DNA from 3 places in the Streptococcus downii genome. Region 2 is predicted to be linked to each of the others. Evidence: predicted binding sites of a transcription regulator. Region 2 holds the regulator's gene; each other region holds the start of a gene.

What was found. Region 2 encodes NrdR, which represses ribonucleotide reductase genes. Its sites were predicted from a motif close to ACACNATATATNGTGT; they were not measured.
Region 1: a site for NrdR is predicted at 1,938-1,953, ahead of nrdH (glutaredoxin-like protein NrdH). Genes of this name have one in related genera too.
Region 3: a site for NrdR is predicted at 3,099-3,114, ahead of nrdD (anaerobic ribonucleoside-triphosphate reductase). Genes of this name have one in related genera too.

The regions. Positions count from the first base shown of each region.
Region 1 is NZ_MZNX01000009.1:631,296-636,136, reverse strand. Features, by position in the region: gene ptsP (phosphoenolpyruvate--protein phosphotransferase) at 1-1,437, opposite strand, end outside; gene E2R31_RS09510 (phosphocarrier protein HPr) at 1,442-1,705, opposite strand; gene nrdH (glutaredoxin-like protein NrdH) at 2,066-2,284, shown strand; gene nrdE (class 1b ribonucleoside-diphosphate reductase subunit alpha) at 2,365-4,524, shown strand; gene nrdF (class 1b ribonucleoside-diphosphate reductase subunit beta) at 4,708-4,841, shown strand, end outside.
Region 2 is NZ_MZNX01000009.1:261,337-266,177, reverse strand. Features, by position in the region: gene E2R31_RS07565 (NADPH-dependent oxidoreductase) at 1-356, opposite strand, end outside; gene dnaI (primosomal protein DnaI) at 353-1,249, opposite strand; gene E2R31_RS07555 (DnaD domain protein) at 1,250-2,413, opposite strand; gene nrdR (transcriptional regulator NrdR) at 2,414-2,887, opposite strand; gene E2R31_RS07545 (GntR family transcriptional regulator) at 3,028-3,393, shown strand; gene E2R31_RS07540 (ABC transporter ATP-binding protein) at 3,398-4,093, shown strand; gene E2R31_RS07535 (hypothetical protein) at 4,109-4,837, shown strand.
Region 3 is NZ_MZNX01000006.1:240,264-245,104, forward strand. Features, by position in the region: gene nrdG (anaerobic ribonucleoside-triphosphate reductase activating protein) at 1-133, opposite strand, end outside; gene E2R31_RS03085 (GNAT family N-acetyltransferase) at 138-638, opposite strand; gene E2R31_RS03090 (hypothetical protein) at 682-822, opposite strand; gene nrdD (anaerobic ribonucleoside-triphosphate reductase) at 834-3,041, opposite strand; gene E2R31_RS03100 (damage-inducible protein CinA) at 3,158-4,714, opposite strand; gene E2R31_RS09825 (hypothetical protein) at 4,750-4,841, opposite strand, start outside.

The sequences.
Region 1 (4,841 bases), 370 kb from region 2:
TTGGTAAAGGTATGAAACTTGTTCGTTCATACGGTCTGCTGCCATTGTGTATTGGATCAAGTCGTTTGTACCAATTGAGAAGAAGTCAACTTCTTTAGCAAATTGGTCTGCAAGCATTGCTGCTGCTGGGATTTCGATCATGATACCAACTTGGATATTATCCGCAACGGCAACACCTTCAGCAAGAAGGTTCGCTTTTTCTTCGTCAAAGACCGCTTTAGCTGCACGGAATTCTTTCAAGAGCGCAACCATTGGGAACATGATACGCAATTGACCGTGAACAGATGCACGAAGAAGGGCACGGATTTGAGTGCGGAACATAGCATCTCCAGTCTCAGAGATAGAGATACGAAGGGCACGGAATCCAAGGAATGGGTTCATTTCATGAGGCATATCGAAGTAAGGAAGTTCCTTATCTCCACCGATATCCATTGTACGAACGACAACTGGTTTACCATTCATTCCTTCAAGAACAGCCTTGTATGCTTCGTACTGTTCGTCTTCTGTTGGGAAATCTTGAGAATCCATGTACAAGAATTCTGTACGGTAAAGACCGACAGCTTCTGCACCGTTGTCATTGACACCTTCCACGTCTTTTGGAGTACCGATGTTGGCAGCCAATTCGAAGTGTTTGCCATCAGCAGTCACTGTTTTAGCATCTTTCAAGAGTGCCCACTCAGCTTTCTGTTGAGCATAAGCTTCACCAGCTGCTTTAAATTCTGTTGCTTGCTCATCAGTTGGGTTGATAATAACCTCACCAGTGATACCGTTAACGGCAAGGATGTCACCGTCTTTAACGATTTCAGTGATGTTGTTTGTACCCAATACAGCAGCGATTTCAAGTGTACGTGCCATGATAGCTGAGTGGCTTGTACGTCCACCGATGTTGGTTACAAAAGCTTTTACAAAGTTTTTGTCCAATTGAGCTGTATCAGAAGGAGTCAAGTCATGTGCAATGACGATTACTTCTTCATTGATAGAAGCTGGGTTTGGCAATTTCTTACCAAGAAGATTTGCCAATACACGTTTTGTCACGTCGCGGATATCCGCTGCACGTTCTTGCATGTATGGGTTGTCTTCCATGCCTTCAAAGATAGTGATAAACATGTCTGTCACTTCTTTCAGACCTGCTTCTGCATTCACTTTCTTGGCACGGATTGTTTCTTTGATTTGGCTGATCATTTCTGGGTCAGCAAGAACCATTAAGTGAGCGTCAAATACTTGAGCAGCTTCTTCACCGAGCGTACCTACTGCTTTCTCACGAATAACAGAAAGCTCGTCTTGTGATGCTTTTAGAGCGACATCAAGGCGAGCTTCTTCTGCGTTTGTATCTTCGACTGTAACAGTCTCAAATGACAAATCCGGTTGAACGAGTAGATATGCTTTTGCAACTGCAACACCGTCTGATGCTGCGATTCCTTTAAGCATTTCTGTCATTTCCTTATGCCAATCCTTCTTTTTCCATTGTTTCTGAGATAGCAGCGATTGCATCGTCAGCATCTGCACCTTCAGCTGAAATTGTAACGTCAGCGCCTTGGCCAACACCAAGACTCATAACACCCATGATAGATTTAAGGTTTACTGATTTACCTTTGTACTCAAGAGTGATATCTGAAGCAAATTTGCTAGCTGTTTGTACCAACAATGTTGCTGGACGTGCGTGAATACCTGTTTCTGCCACTACGTGGAAATCTTTAGAAGCCATAGTTTGACTCTCCTTTAAGTGTTTTCTATTTGAGTTATATGTGATAACCCTTACAAGACTGTATTATATCATCTTCAAGATAATTTTTCAAGTATTTTATGGACTTTCTTCAATTTCCTTTCAGATAACTTGCTGAAAATCTTCTATATAAATTATCAACATACAGGATATAGTTTTTTTGTTTTAATAAACTTTGATAGTTCAATGAAAGTCAAAGCTTATGTTTTAAAAACCACTATATCTTGTATTTGGTTTTTAAAACTGTAACTTTTAGGCACAAGATTTAGTTTAAAAAGTTTGACAAAGTTTTTTTTTCTGATATACTAAGAAAGTAATCAAATTTTATGAGGAGTTACGAAAATGGTAACAGTTTATTCTAAAAATAATTGTGTACAATGTAAAATGACCAAACGTTTCTTGGATAGCAACAATGTAGCCTATCGTGAAATCAATCTTGATGAGCAACCAGAGTATATCGACCAAGTTAAAGAGCTTGGTTTCAGCGCTGCTCCTGTTATCCAAACACCAACTGAAGTTTTTTCAGGTTTTCAACCAGGAAAACTAAAACAGTTAGCATAATCTTAGTACATCATCCAGAAGAAACTGCTTCTAGGGCTAACTTAGAGGCCTTTCTTTTGTAATTAGATAAGGGAAATTTTATGGGATTAAAACATCTTGAGGACGTGACCTACTTCCGTCTCAATAACGAAATCAACCGTCCTGTCAATGGACAAATCATGCTTCATAAAGATAAAGAAGCCTTGGATGCCTTCTTTAAAGAAAATGTAGTTCCAAACACTATGGTTTTTGATTCAATCACTGATAAAATCAACTACCTCATTGAACACAACTACATTGAAACAGCATTTATCAAAAAATACCGCCCAGAATTCTTGGAAGAATTGTCTCAATTTATTAAAGATCAAAACTTCCAATTCAAGTCTTTCATGGCTGCCTATAAGTTTTACAATCAATATGCCTTGAAGACTAACGATGGGGAATACTATCTTGAAAGCATGGAAGATCGTGTCTTCTTTAACGCACTTTATTTCGCAGACGGGGATGAGGCGATTGCGACTGATATTGCCAATGAAATCATCCACCAACGCTACCAACCAGCTACTCCTTCCTTCTTGAATGCTGGTCGCGCCCGTCGTGGGGAGTTGGTATCTTGTTTCTTGATTCAGGTAACTGATGACATGAACTCTATTGGACGTTCTATCAACTCTGCCCTTCAACTTTCACGTATCGGTGGTGGTGTGGGAATTTCCCTCAGCAACCTTCGTGAAGCTGGAGCTCCTATCAAAGGTTATGAAGGAGCAGCATCTGGTGTCGTGCCAGTTATGAAGCTTTTTGAGGACAGTTTCTCTTACTCAAACCAACTCGGGCAACGTCAAGGTGCTGGGGTTGTCTACCTCAACGTCTTTCACCCAGATATCATCGCCTTCCTTTCAACTAAGAAAGAAAATGCAGATGAAAAAGTTCGTGTAAAGACCCTTTCACTTGGTGTTGTAGTACCCGATAAATTCTACGAATTGGCTCGTAAAAATGAAGAAATGTATCTCTTTAGCCCTTACTCTGTAGAGCTTGAATACGGTGTGCCATTCAACTACATCGACATCACAGAGAAATACGATGAGCTGGTCGCAAATCCAAACATCCGTAAGACAAAAATCAAGGCGCGTGATTTGGAAACGGAAATCTCTAAATTGCAACAAGAGTCTGGCTATCCTTATGTAGTCAACATCGATACGGCTAACCGTGCTAATCCTATTGATGGTAAGATTATCATGAGTAACTTGTGTTCTGAAATTCTCCAAGTTCAAGAACCAAGTTTGATCAACGATGCTCAAGAATTTCTTCAAATGGGAACGGACGTTTCATGTAACCTTGGTTCAACTAACGTGGTCAACATGATGACCTCACCTGACTTTGGTCGTTCTATCCGTGCTATGGTACGTGCTCTTACTTTCGTTACAGATAGTTCCCACATCGTAGCTGTTCCTACTATCGACCACGGAAATAGTTTGGCTCACACCTTTGGTCTTGGTGCCATGGGGCTGCACAGCTACCTTGCTCAACAACTGATCGAATACGGATCACCTGAGTCTGTTGAGTTTACAAGCATCTACTTTATGCTTATGAACTACTGGACCTTGGTAGAATCAAACAATATCGCTCGCGAGCGTGGTATCACCTTCCATAACTTTGAAAAATCAGACTATGCTAACGGAAGCTACTTTGATAAGTATGTGACAGGCGAATTTGTTCCAAAATCAGACCGTGTTAAAGAACTCTTCAAAGACGTCTTTATCCCAAGTGCTGCTGACTGGGCTGAACTTCGTGACAAGGTTCAAGCAGATGGACTTTATCATCAAAACCGTCTAGCTGTTGCTCCAAATGGTTCTATCAGCTACATCAACGATGTTTCTGCATCTATCCACCCAATTACGCAACGTATCGAAGAACGTCAAGAAAAGAAAATTGGTAAAATCTACTATCCTGCCGCAGGCTTGTCAACAGATACTATCCCTTACTACACTTCTGCTTACGACATGGATATGCGTAAGGTGATTGATGTTTACGCTGCTGCAACTGAGCACGTAGACCAAGGTCTTTCACTCACTCTCTTCATGCGTAGTGACATTCCAAAAGGTCTTTACGAATGGAAGAAAGAAAACAAACAAACGACACGTGACTTGTCTATCCTTCGTAACTACGCCTTTAACAAGGGCATCAAGTCTATTTACTACGTCCGTACCTTTACAGACGACGGTGGGGAAGTCGGTGCTAACCAATGTGAAAGTTGTGTGATTTAATGGAAAAAATTTTTACTACTTGTTTAAATAGTAAATGGGGGCCAATTTACGTTATACTTTTTCTTGGCCCCATGACATTTATTGCTTACTCCGCAATAAAAAAATATGATACCATTGAAATAGGTCCTATAAAACTAAGCAAGGCTGCATAATAATTACTATTACATTGGAGAAATACACCTTATGGAAACTTACTACAAAGCCATTAACTGGAATGCCATCGAAGATGTCATCGACAAATCAACTTGGGAAAAGCTGACGGAGCAATTCTGGCTCGACACTCGTATTCCTCTGTCAAATGACCTAGACGACTGGAG
Region 2 (4,841 bases):
AAGGTATTTTGGCCAGCAAGAGCCGCGTCCACAGACGTGATAAGGAGACCTTCTACCCCGTGAGGTTGGAAAGTGTCCGTATGAAGGCTTGCTCCCTTTTCCGCTCGATTCAAGTCACCAACAAAGAGCAAAAAGGCTGCTGACTGGCGAATGGCTTCCTGGGGAACCAATTCATAAAGAGCATCTTTCTTCTCTTGACTGCGCACAAGAATCACAGAATAGGATTGGAAATTTTTCCAAGATGACGCCATTTGCCCAGCAGTCAGAATCTCTTCCAAGTCTGCTTGAGGAATTTCTTGCTCCTTAAAGCGACGAACTGAAGTATGAGCTTTCATCAGTTTAATGGTTTCTGTCATCGGCGATTTTCTCCTTCTAGTCTTGTCTCCTCTGCTAAATAGCGGATCCTTTCCATGACCCGTCTAGCTTCCCAAGTCTCATCATTTCCATTCTTTCCTTTGGCAAAATGTTTTTCCAAATCTTGGAAATTAAAGTTGGAAGTAAAGAAGGTTGGCAAATCTTCCTGCATACGATACTGGAGAATAACTTGGAGAATCTCATCACGCACCCAAGGTGTTGACTGCTCTGCACCAATATCATCCAAGACCAAGACTTCTGCTAACTTGATGTCATCCACCAAGGTCTTCACAGATCCTTCACCGATGGCATTTTTCACATCAATGACAAAGCTTGGATAGTGGAGAATCGTCGTTGATGCCCCACGTTTTTCAGATAGGTCGTGAGCTAAGGCCGCCATCATAAAACTCTTACCAACACCAAAATCTCCGTAAAGATAGAGGCCTTTTCGGATGTTTGGGTAAAGGTCAACAAAGGAATAGAGTCTCTCAAAAATCGGCAAGCGTCCTAGATCATCCAGGTCAATCTGAGCCAATTTCGCTTTCTTGAGACTGGCTGGTAGATTGATCAACTTAAGACGATTCTTAATTGCAGCCTCTTTTTCTGCCGCGATTAGTTCTGGTGTTTCTTCATAAGACACATCCGCATATCCGTGATTCATAACCAAGATGGGCTTGTAGCCACGCGCTATATAGTCCGCATCCCCACGAAGAAACTTGTCCCGTTCTGTGATATATTGGTTGAACTTGGAGATGCTACGATTCAACTCCTCTGGACTGAGGGACTTTTTCTGGATAAAAGCCGCCACATCTGGGTCTTTCATAATCTGCTGGACTAGGTCCTGATACTGAAAACGACTTGTCTGACGCTTGATAACGTCGCCAACACTTTCCATCTAGTCTCCTCCTTCTTCTAATCGGGCTAACATTTCTTGTTTTTTACGTTCTAGTTCCAGACGAGTCTCCTCGCTGGTTTGATTTTTATATTCTGGATTACTCCACTTAGGAACATTGGTCTTAGTCGAGCTAGTTTTCGATTTCTGGTCTTCTTGCCCTTTTTGCTGACGCTCTCGAATCCGAAGCACAGCTTCTTCTGCTGTCCGAATTTTTTGATAAGCATAGTCATTTGCGACCTTCATGGCATATTTTTCATTAACATTAGCCGAATCAACCTTGTTAAAGGTTAGAAGCAAGACGATATTGATGACTTCATCCAACAAGCCTAAAGACGCCATCTGGTGAAGGAGTTCTCGTTCGCTCTGGGTGATGTTCCCCTTACGCGTTTGCTTGATTTCCGCTAAAAAATGTAGGGGAGTTTTATTTTTGGCTTCCCTGATAATGGTCATTTCTTTGGGGCTAAAGTCAGAAGGAACCTGCTTTTGCGCAAGCTTTTCACGCATGCGTTTGACTGAAATAACCTGAGCCAGCGCTGTCGCCTTGGCTAATTGATAGGTTTCAAACCAGGTCCATTTTTTTTCATCTGCGATGGCAAACAATTCCAAAACATCTGCCTGCTCGTTTTCAAAACGCAAGCCATCTCGAACCATCAGGCGCTGGAAATGTTCCAAATCAAAATCGTTTTTTAACTTGCTTTTAGACTCGCTTGGTGTCACTTCTTCGGTCAGGGTTGGAAAGACTTGGCTCAAAGAAACAGAGAAAGCTTCTCCCTCACTTGGAGCCTGCTTCATAGCAGAAACAGCTGTATCCCCAATCTTTTTCTCTAATAATCTGCTATAGACAGAATGACTTAGAAATTCTTGACTGGAGAGGGGAGAATGAAGCTGTAATTCATAGACATTCTCCTTCTGATAAAGGGTCAACAGATCGAAGGCAGATAAGACTTTAAAGGATTGGAGTAAGGTCGGCATGCCAAAGTTTAAGTGGTTGAGGATATGGGAAAAGAGGTGTTCCTTTTGTCCACCATCCCAAAAGGTAATGGCATATAGATAGAGGCTCAGCGCCTCCTGACCGATAATCGGGAGGTAGCACTGCACCAGAGAAGAGGTATCTTGCGACACCCGATTATTCTTTAGAAAAGAAAAACGGTCATTTGGCTTCATCTATTTTTCCTTTTTCTTTTTTGAGGACTGGGTGATCTGCTGGAGCAGACTCTCCAACTCACTCACATCCTTAAAGCTACGATAAACACTGGCAAAACGAACATAGGTAATCTCATCCAGCTCCGCCAATTCTTCCATGACTAAAGAACCAATATATTCACTTTGGATCTCATTCTCACTGCGACTACGGAGTTTTTGCTCGATGCGATTGACCACCATGCCGATTTCATCACTCGAAACAGGGCGTTTCTGGGCTGAGCGGATAATCCCATTAAAGATTTTATCTCTCGAAAACTGCTCTCGCGTACCGTCTTTTTTGACGACAACCAGCGTTCTTTCTTCTACTCGTTCATAGGTTGTAAAACGATGCTGACACTCGTCGCACTCACGTCTTCGACGGATGGTATTTCCTTCTTCGGCTTGTCGACTATCAACAACACTAGACTTGGTAGCCCCACATTTTGGACAACGCATGCATTTCCCTCCTTGTCGTTTTCTTTTCATTATACCATTTTTTGAGCAATTCCCAAAACAATTCTTATTTTTACTTGACAAGTTTTTTGTTTTATTGTATTATTTGATTAGAACAATAAAGGCAAAGAAAGGAGACTATGATGTCCTGGTCATTTGATAATACAAAACCGATTTATTTACAGATTATGGAAAAAATCAAATTACAGATTGTTTCCCATGAACTGGAACCCAATCAACAGCTCCCTACCGTGAGAGATTTGGCGAGCGAGGCCGGGGTCAATCCCAATACCATTCAGCGCGCCTTGTCTGACCTCGAACGTGAAGGATTTGTATACAGCAAGCGGACAACTGGTCGTTTTGTCACCGAGGATTTGGACCTCATCGTTCAGTCCCGCAAACAACTTTCCGAGGAGCAACTGCAACAATTCGTCTCTTGCATGCTTCAATTTGGCTACAAAAAAGAAGAACTGCCAAATGTATTAAGCGACTATATTAAAGGAGTTTAAGACTATGACACTACTAGCACTTGAAAATGTAACAAAATCATATGGAGCAACTGCGGCACTTGACAATATCTCACTAGAGATCTCAGCTGGAAAGATTGTCGGGCTCCTTGGACCAAACGGATCCGGAAAAACAACTCTAATCAAACTAATCAATGGCCTCCTTCAACCAAATAAAGGACGTGTCCTCATTAACGGACAGGATCCAAGTCCTGCTACCAAGGCGATCGTTTCCTATCTGCCAGACACAACCTACCTCAATGAAGAGATGAAGGTTAAGGATGCTCTAACCTATTTTAAAACCTTCTACCAGGATTTCAATCTCGAAAAAGCCCAACACCTTTTAGCCGATCTCGGTATTGATGAAAACAGTCGCCTCAAGAAACTATCAAAAGGGAACAAGGAAAAGGTCCAACTCATCTTGGTTATGAGCCGTGAAGCCCGCCTCTACGTTCTGGACGAACCTATCGGAGGCGTGGATCCAGCTGCCCGTGATTATATCCTCAATACCATCATCAACAACTACTCACCAACCTCTACGGTACTGATTTCAACCCACTTGATTTCAGATATTGAGCCAATCTTGGATGAGATCATCTTCCTCAAAGACGGAAAAGTCGTCCGCCAAGGAAATGTTGATGATATTCGTTACGAGTCAGGTGAATCAATTGACCAACTCTTCCGCCAGGAATTTAAAGCCTAAGCAAAGGAGATTATTATGTTTTGGAATCTAGTTCGTTATGAATTTAAAAATGTCAATAAATGGTATCTGGCACTCTACGGAGCTGTACTTGCAATTTCAGTTTTGATTGGAGCTTTTATTAGCAGTCTTAGCCAGAGTTACAATCCTAACAATGCTGCTTATTTCATCTTCTTTTTAGTGCTAGTCTTTGGAGGACTCAGCGTCACTCTTTGGATTGCAACAATCTTTTTAATCATCCGAAGATTCAAGGGAAGTGTTTATGACCGCCAAGGGTACTTGACCTTGACCTTGCCTGTCTCCGAGCACCAAATCATCACCGCAAAACTTTTAGGTGGTCTTGTCTGGTCCATCTTAGGCTATATCGTCTTTATCTTGAGTATATTGATTATCATCTTCTTAACACCAATTGAAAAAGACTTCACTGCCCTCTATAACTTCATCTCCCCTTATCTCAGCTACGGCTGGCTGTATGCCCTATCACTATTTGTCGGGTCAATCGCATGGATTTTATCCATTTACCTCTCCATCTCTATCGGGCAACTCTTTAACGAGTATCGAACAGCCATGGGGATTTTAGCCTATATCGTCATTTCCATCGTTATTGGTTATATCACTTTCTTCTTAAGAGTTGACAATGACTATAACGTGATGGTTGGTACAGAAATTCTGCGCGATCTCTTTTTATCAGCTATCTACTATCTCGGTACCTACTATATCTTGAAAAACAAGGTTAATTTGCAATAAAAAA
Region 3 (4,841 bases), on a different contig from region 2:
TACAACCTGCTACGTAAAGGGAGTTGCGCACCCCTTCTCCATCCACAAAGTTAAAAGCCTTATAGTCAATGATACGCCCCTGACTGAGTTCTTCACTTTTCCATTCACCTGGTTTTGGTGTATTCCATGTCATCCTTTTACTCCAAGTCTATCCAATAGCGCTCCGTTCCGTTTCGAACATCCTCCAACTCCCCACCATTAGCTAAGATAACAGCTCGGCTTGCTGGATTTTCTGTGCTACAAGTCACTAAAGCTCGTTTAATATTCTTTCCCTTAGCAACTTGTAGACCTTGTCGGAGAGCTTCTTTGGCATAACCTTTGCCTCTTTCAGATGGGCGGACGGAATAGCCAATATGACCACCATTTTCTAGTAAGTAGTCATTTAATCGGAGACGAAGGTTGAGAAAGCCAAGAGCCTGGCCTGCTACGTCAAAACTAACCAGCTGGATAGCAGGAACCCAGTTTTCAGGAATATTGAGTCCCGCTTCCGCTTGAAGATTTTCTTCTAACCACTCTTCATAAACAAAATTCTCAGCATCCCAAAATCCGCCATCGTGTGCTGATTGAGTCTGTTCAAACTCTGCCATCATCTCTAAAACTGTTTCTTTATCTGCCAATGTTGGTCTGCGTAGTATCATTTTTACCTCCAATTAAGAGAAAAGCGAGAGGCAACTCTCACTTTTATTTTTTCTTGTTCTTGTTTAAAAACTGTTCTCTGAGGTTGAGCAAGCGTTCTTTTTTACCTGTTCCACCTTTAGAGTATTTCTCGTGATAACGGGTCACTTGTGCACGCCCCTTATCATCTAATTGGTATTTCCCCATTCCATTTCCTTCTAATTTGTTACTTCGTGCCCTGTGGTTTTAATAGTCGAACCGTTCATGTGTTTGACACGCGCAGCGATTTCCTTGTGGCGTCCGTTAACCATCGGACGCGCTTGAGGATTTCCCAGATAACCACACGTACGTTTGACCACATCTACTGTTTTAGGGTCGCTATTGCCACAGTTGGGACAAGCAAATCCTCTTTCAGTTGGTTCAAAATCCCCTTCAAAGTCACACTTGTAGCAACGATCAATCGGAGTATTGGTCCCTAGATAGCCGACACGGTCATAGGCATAGTCCCAAACAGCTTCCAGGGCTTTAGGATTTTGTTGAAGAACTGGATACTCACAATAATGGATGAAACCACCTGACGCACCTGCTTCTGGGTAAACTTTTTCAAAATCCAGCTTTTCAAACGGTGTTGGATTTTTACGAACATCGTAGTGGAAAGAGTTGGTGTAGTATTCCTTGTCCGTGATGTCAGGAATAGAACCAAACTTCTCTGTGTCTAAGCGACAAAAGCGGTCTGTCAGACTTTCAGACGGTGTGGAGTAGATAGAGAAGTGGTAACCATATTGGTCAGACCACTCTTCCACACGACGTTTCATATCACGAATAATATCCAGTGTGAATTCCTTGGCTTCAGGATTGCTTTCCCAGCTATTTCCAAAGAAGACTGTAGCCACTTCGTACAAACCGATGTAGCCCAGCGAAACTGTCGCACGGCGATTCTTAAAGAGTTGGTCAACACTTTCTTCTTTTCCGAGACGGCGACCGAAGGCTCCGTACTGATAGAGGATAGGGGCATTCGCTGGTGTTGCTTCCTTGGTCCGTTCAACACGGTAAACCAGAGCATCTTCTGCGATATTCATCCGCTCGTTGAAGATTTCCCAAAACTTATTCAGATCCCCTTCAGACTCGAGGGCGATACGAGGCAAATTGACTGTCACAACACCTAGATTCATCCGACCTGAATTGACTTCTACACCATTTTCATCTTTCCATCCTTGAAGGAAAGAACGGCATCCCATAGGAACCTTGAAAGAACCAGTCAGTTCGATAATCTTATCATAGGATAAGACATCTGGGTACATCCGCTTGGTTGCACACTCGAGGGCCAACTGTTTGATGTCGTAGTTAGGTGAACCTTCCTCTAAGTTGAGTCCTCTTTTCAGCGTAAAGATGAGTTTAGGGAAGATGGCTGTGCGGTGTTCTGAACCAAGTCCCTTGATTCGGATGGTCAAGATAGCTTTTTGAATTTCCCGCTCAAAACGACTAGTTCCTAGACCAAAACCTAGTGAAGTAAAAGGTGTTTGTCCATTTGAAGTGAAGAGGGTATTGATTTCATACTCAAGAGATTGCATGGCATCGTAGATGTCTTTTTGGGTTTTCTTCCAAGCATAATCTTCCCGTTTGTCAGGCAAGACCCATTCTTCCGCATCCTTGAGGTGTTTTTGGTAATTCTTCTCCGCATAAGGCGCCAAGACTTCATCGATACGGTCAGCTGAACAGCCCCCGTACTGGCTAGAAGCAACGTTGGCGATGATTTGTGAAATCTGAGCTGTCGCAGTCTGGATAGACTTGGGACTCTCTACCTCTGCATTTCCAATCTTAAAACCATTTTCCAACATGCCTTTAAAATCAATCAAACAGCAGTTGGTCATCGGTGTGTAGGGGCTATAGTCCAGGTCATGATAATGGATATCCCCTTTTTGGTGAGCATTGGCTACGTGCTTAGGAAGCATTTGCAAGCCGATTGATTTTCCAACAATCCCTGCTGTCAAATCACGCTGGGTGTTAAAGACATCACTGTCTTTATTGGCATTTTCATTGACAACTGCCTGGTCTTTGTTAAGAAGTTTGTGGATACTAAAGTTGATATCTGTCGCTTTTGAGCGCTCAAAATCCCTTTGTGTCCGATAAGTGATATACTCCTCAGCTAGCGCATATTCTTTGGCTTCAAGGAGTTCATGTTCTACGATATTTTGAATCTCGTAAATCTTGACACCTTGAGGGAAACGACTGTGAATTTCCGCAACAATACGCTCAAGCAGCCCATTTAGACGTTTTTCGACCAAGGGTGTCACATCCATGACTTTGTCAGCCGCCTTGTGGAGAGCTTTGTCAATCTTGTCTATATCAAACACTACACGTCTACCATCTCGTTTTTCAACGAACAAAGTGGGAACGGTTGCAAGGTTTTCTTCTAATACAATCATATCCATGCTCTTTTCTATTTTTCTTCTTAAATGATATTATACCACTCCAAAAAGAAAAATCAATATCTTGTGTTAAAAATTCTAAAATTTTTAAAAATACACAAGATATTGATTTATTATTTAGATTTATAAAGCTTGAATTCCTTACTATCCGTCTGAACAAGCTCGTATTTTTCACTAAGTAGGCTCTCTACATCCGACCACAAGGCAACCTTTTGGTTGACCAAAATCATCTTCGGTTGATTTTCTTTCAAGTCATTGACTAGTTTCGTTTTATTCTCGTCGCTTGCAGTATAGAGCGTCGGTGTTACTAGAGAGCTTGGTGCCAAGCGTTCACTTGCTCGATAAAAATCTGGACGATCATCCCAAGCATAGACACGATCCTCAGAACTCGTTTGCTGTTTGACCAAGCTAGCAAGTTGCTCGCGTTCCTGATAAGTACTTGGATGCGAAATATAGCGACTCAAAACAGGTAGGAAAAGTAAATAGACTATCGCAATTAATGGTAGATAGAAATTTCCCTTGAGGTAGCGACCAAAGAGTGATGAAGAACGAACTCTTCGTCTACTACGACTGATACGATCAGAGCTTCCTTCTTTGATATTGGTTAACAATAACAATGTCAGAAAGGGCAAAATCGCTGCCAAACGTGAGCCATGTAAAGGTTCCTTTGAAAGAATTAACAAAGAAAGAGTTGCTAATAATCCTAAAATAGCGCCTATTGAGACAGCAGATTGCTGAGCTGACTTGGTCTGAAACAATCCTGAAAAGATCAATGTCAGAGTCCCAACACCGATGGATAGCAAACCATAGAAAGCAGCATTCTCCATAAGATTGGCATTTGAAAATAGACTAAGCGTATCTATTGGATACAAAGTATGGCTAATCGCATCACCAAAAGTTCCTGTTAAGACTGTATAGTAGCCAATTGGATAAAAAATGATAGAAAATCCTAGAGCTGATGCGAAAAATTGATACAAACCATGAGTAAATCGACGCTTGGCAATATTAAATCCAAACAAACTCAAGGTAAGTGTAGCTGCAAACAAGGTTGTGGGAATAGGTGATAGGAAGAAAGCCAATACTAAACTCATCCCAACTCGCAAGAAACCTTTATCGTTACTTGGATCATCCAGATAGTCAGCCACTAGGCTAAAACTATAAAACAGGAAAGGTAAGGCCACAACCACTGCATAGCTACCGCCAAATCCCAGACTGCCCACAAGAAGATAGAAAATCAACAAAAGCTGTCTAGCCTGTTCTCCCTGACCTGTCAAGGTATCAGCGGATTTAAATAGAAAAACACCAGCTCCGAACAAGGCCAACCACTCCACCAAAGCAAAAAGGATATTCCCTTGAGAGAGATAGGTTAGTACGTAATAAAGCAGCCCATTTGAACCATAATAATCCGTGTAAATCTGCCCACTCTGATGTAGCGCCCAACCAGTATAAAGATCTTGCATCTGTTGGGGGCTCACCAAACCAAAGATCAGAGGCAACATTACAGAAACAGCTGTAGCAGCCAAACTCCAAATTGCCATACTAAAAAATGGAAGCGGAGTTCGTTTCTTCTTACCTCGCTCCAGTCCAAATTCAGACTCTTGATCCAGCCGTTCCCGATACTGGTATCGAAATTCTTCTAGCTGTTCGTCTTTTCCCTCGTATACGTTCATTCAATTTCTCCTCTAAGTTTATCTGTTTTAGTATATCAAAATCTTACAGGAATGTCAGCTAGGGATTGATATTTCCTTAACTTCTTATCTAGCTCAGCATAGCGTTCAATCTCTCGAAAACGGTGTA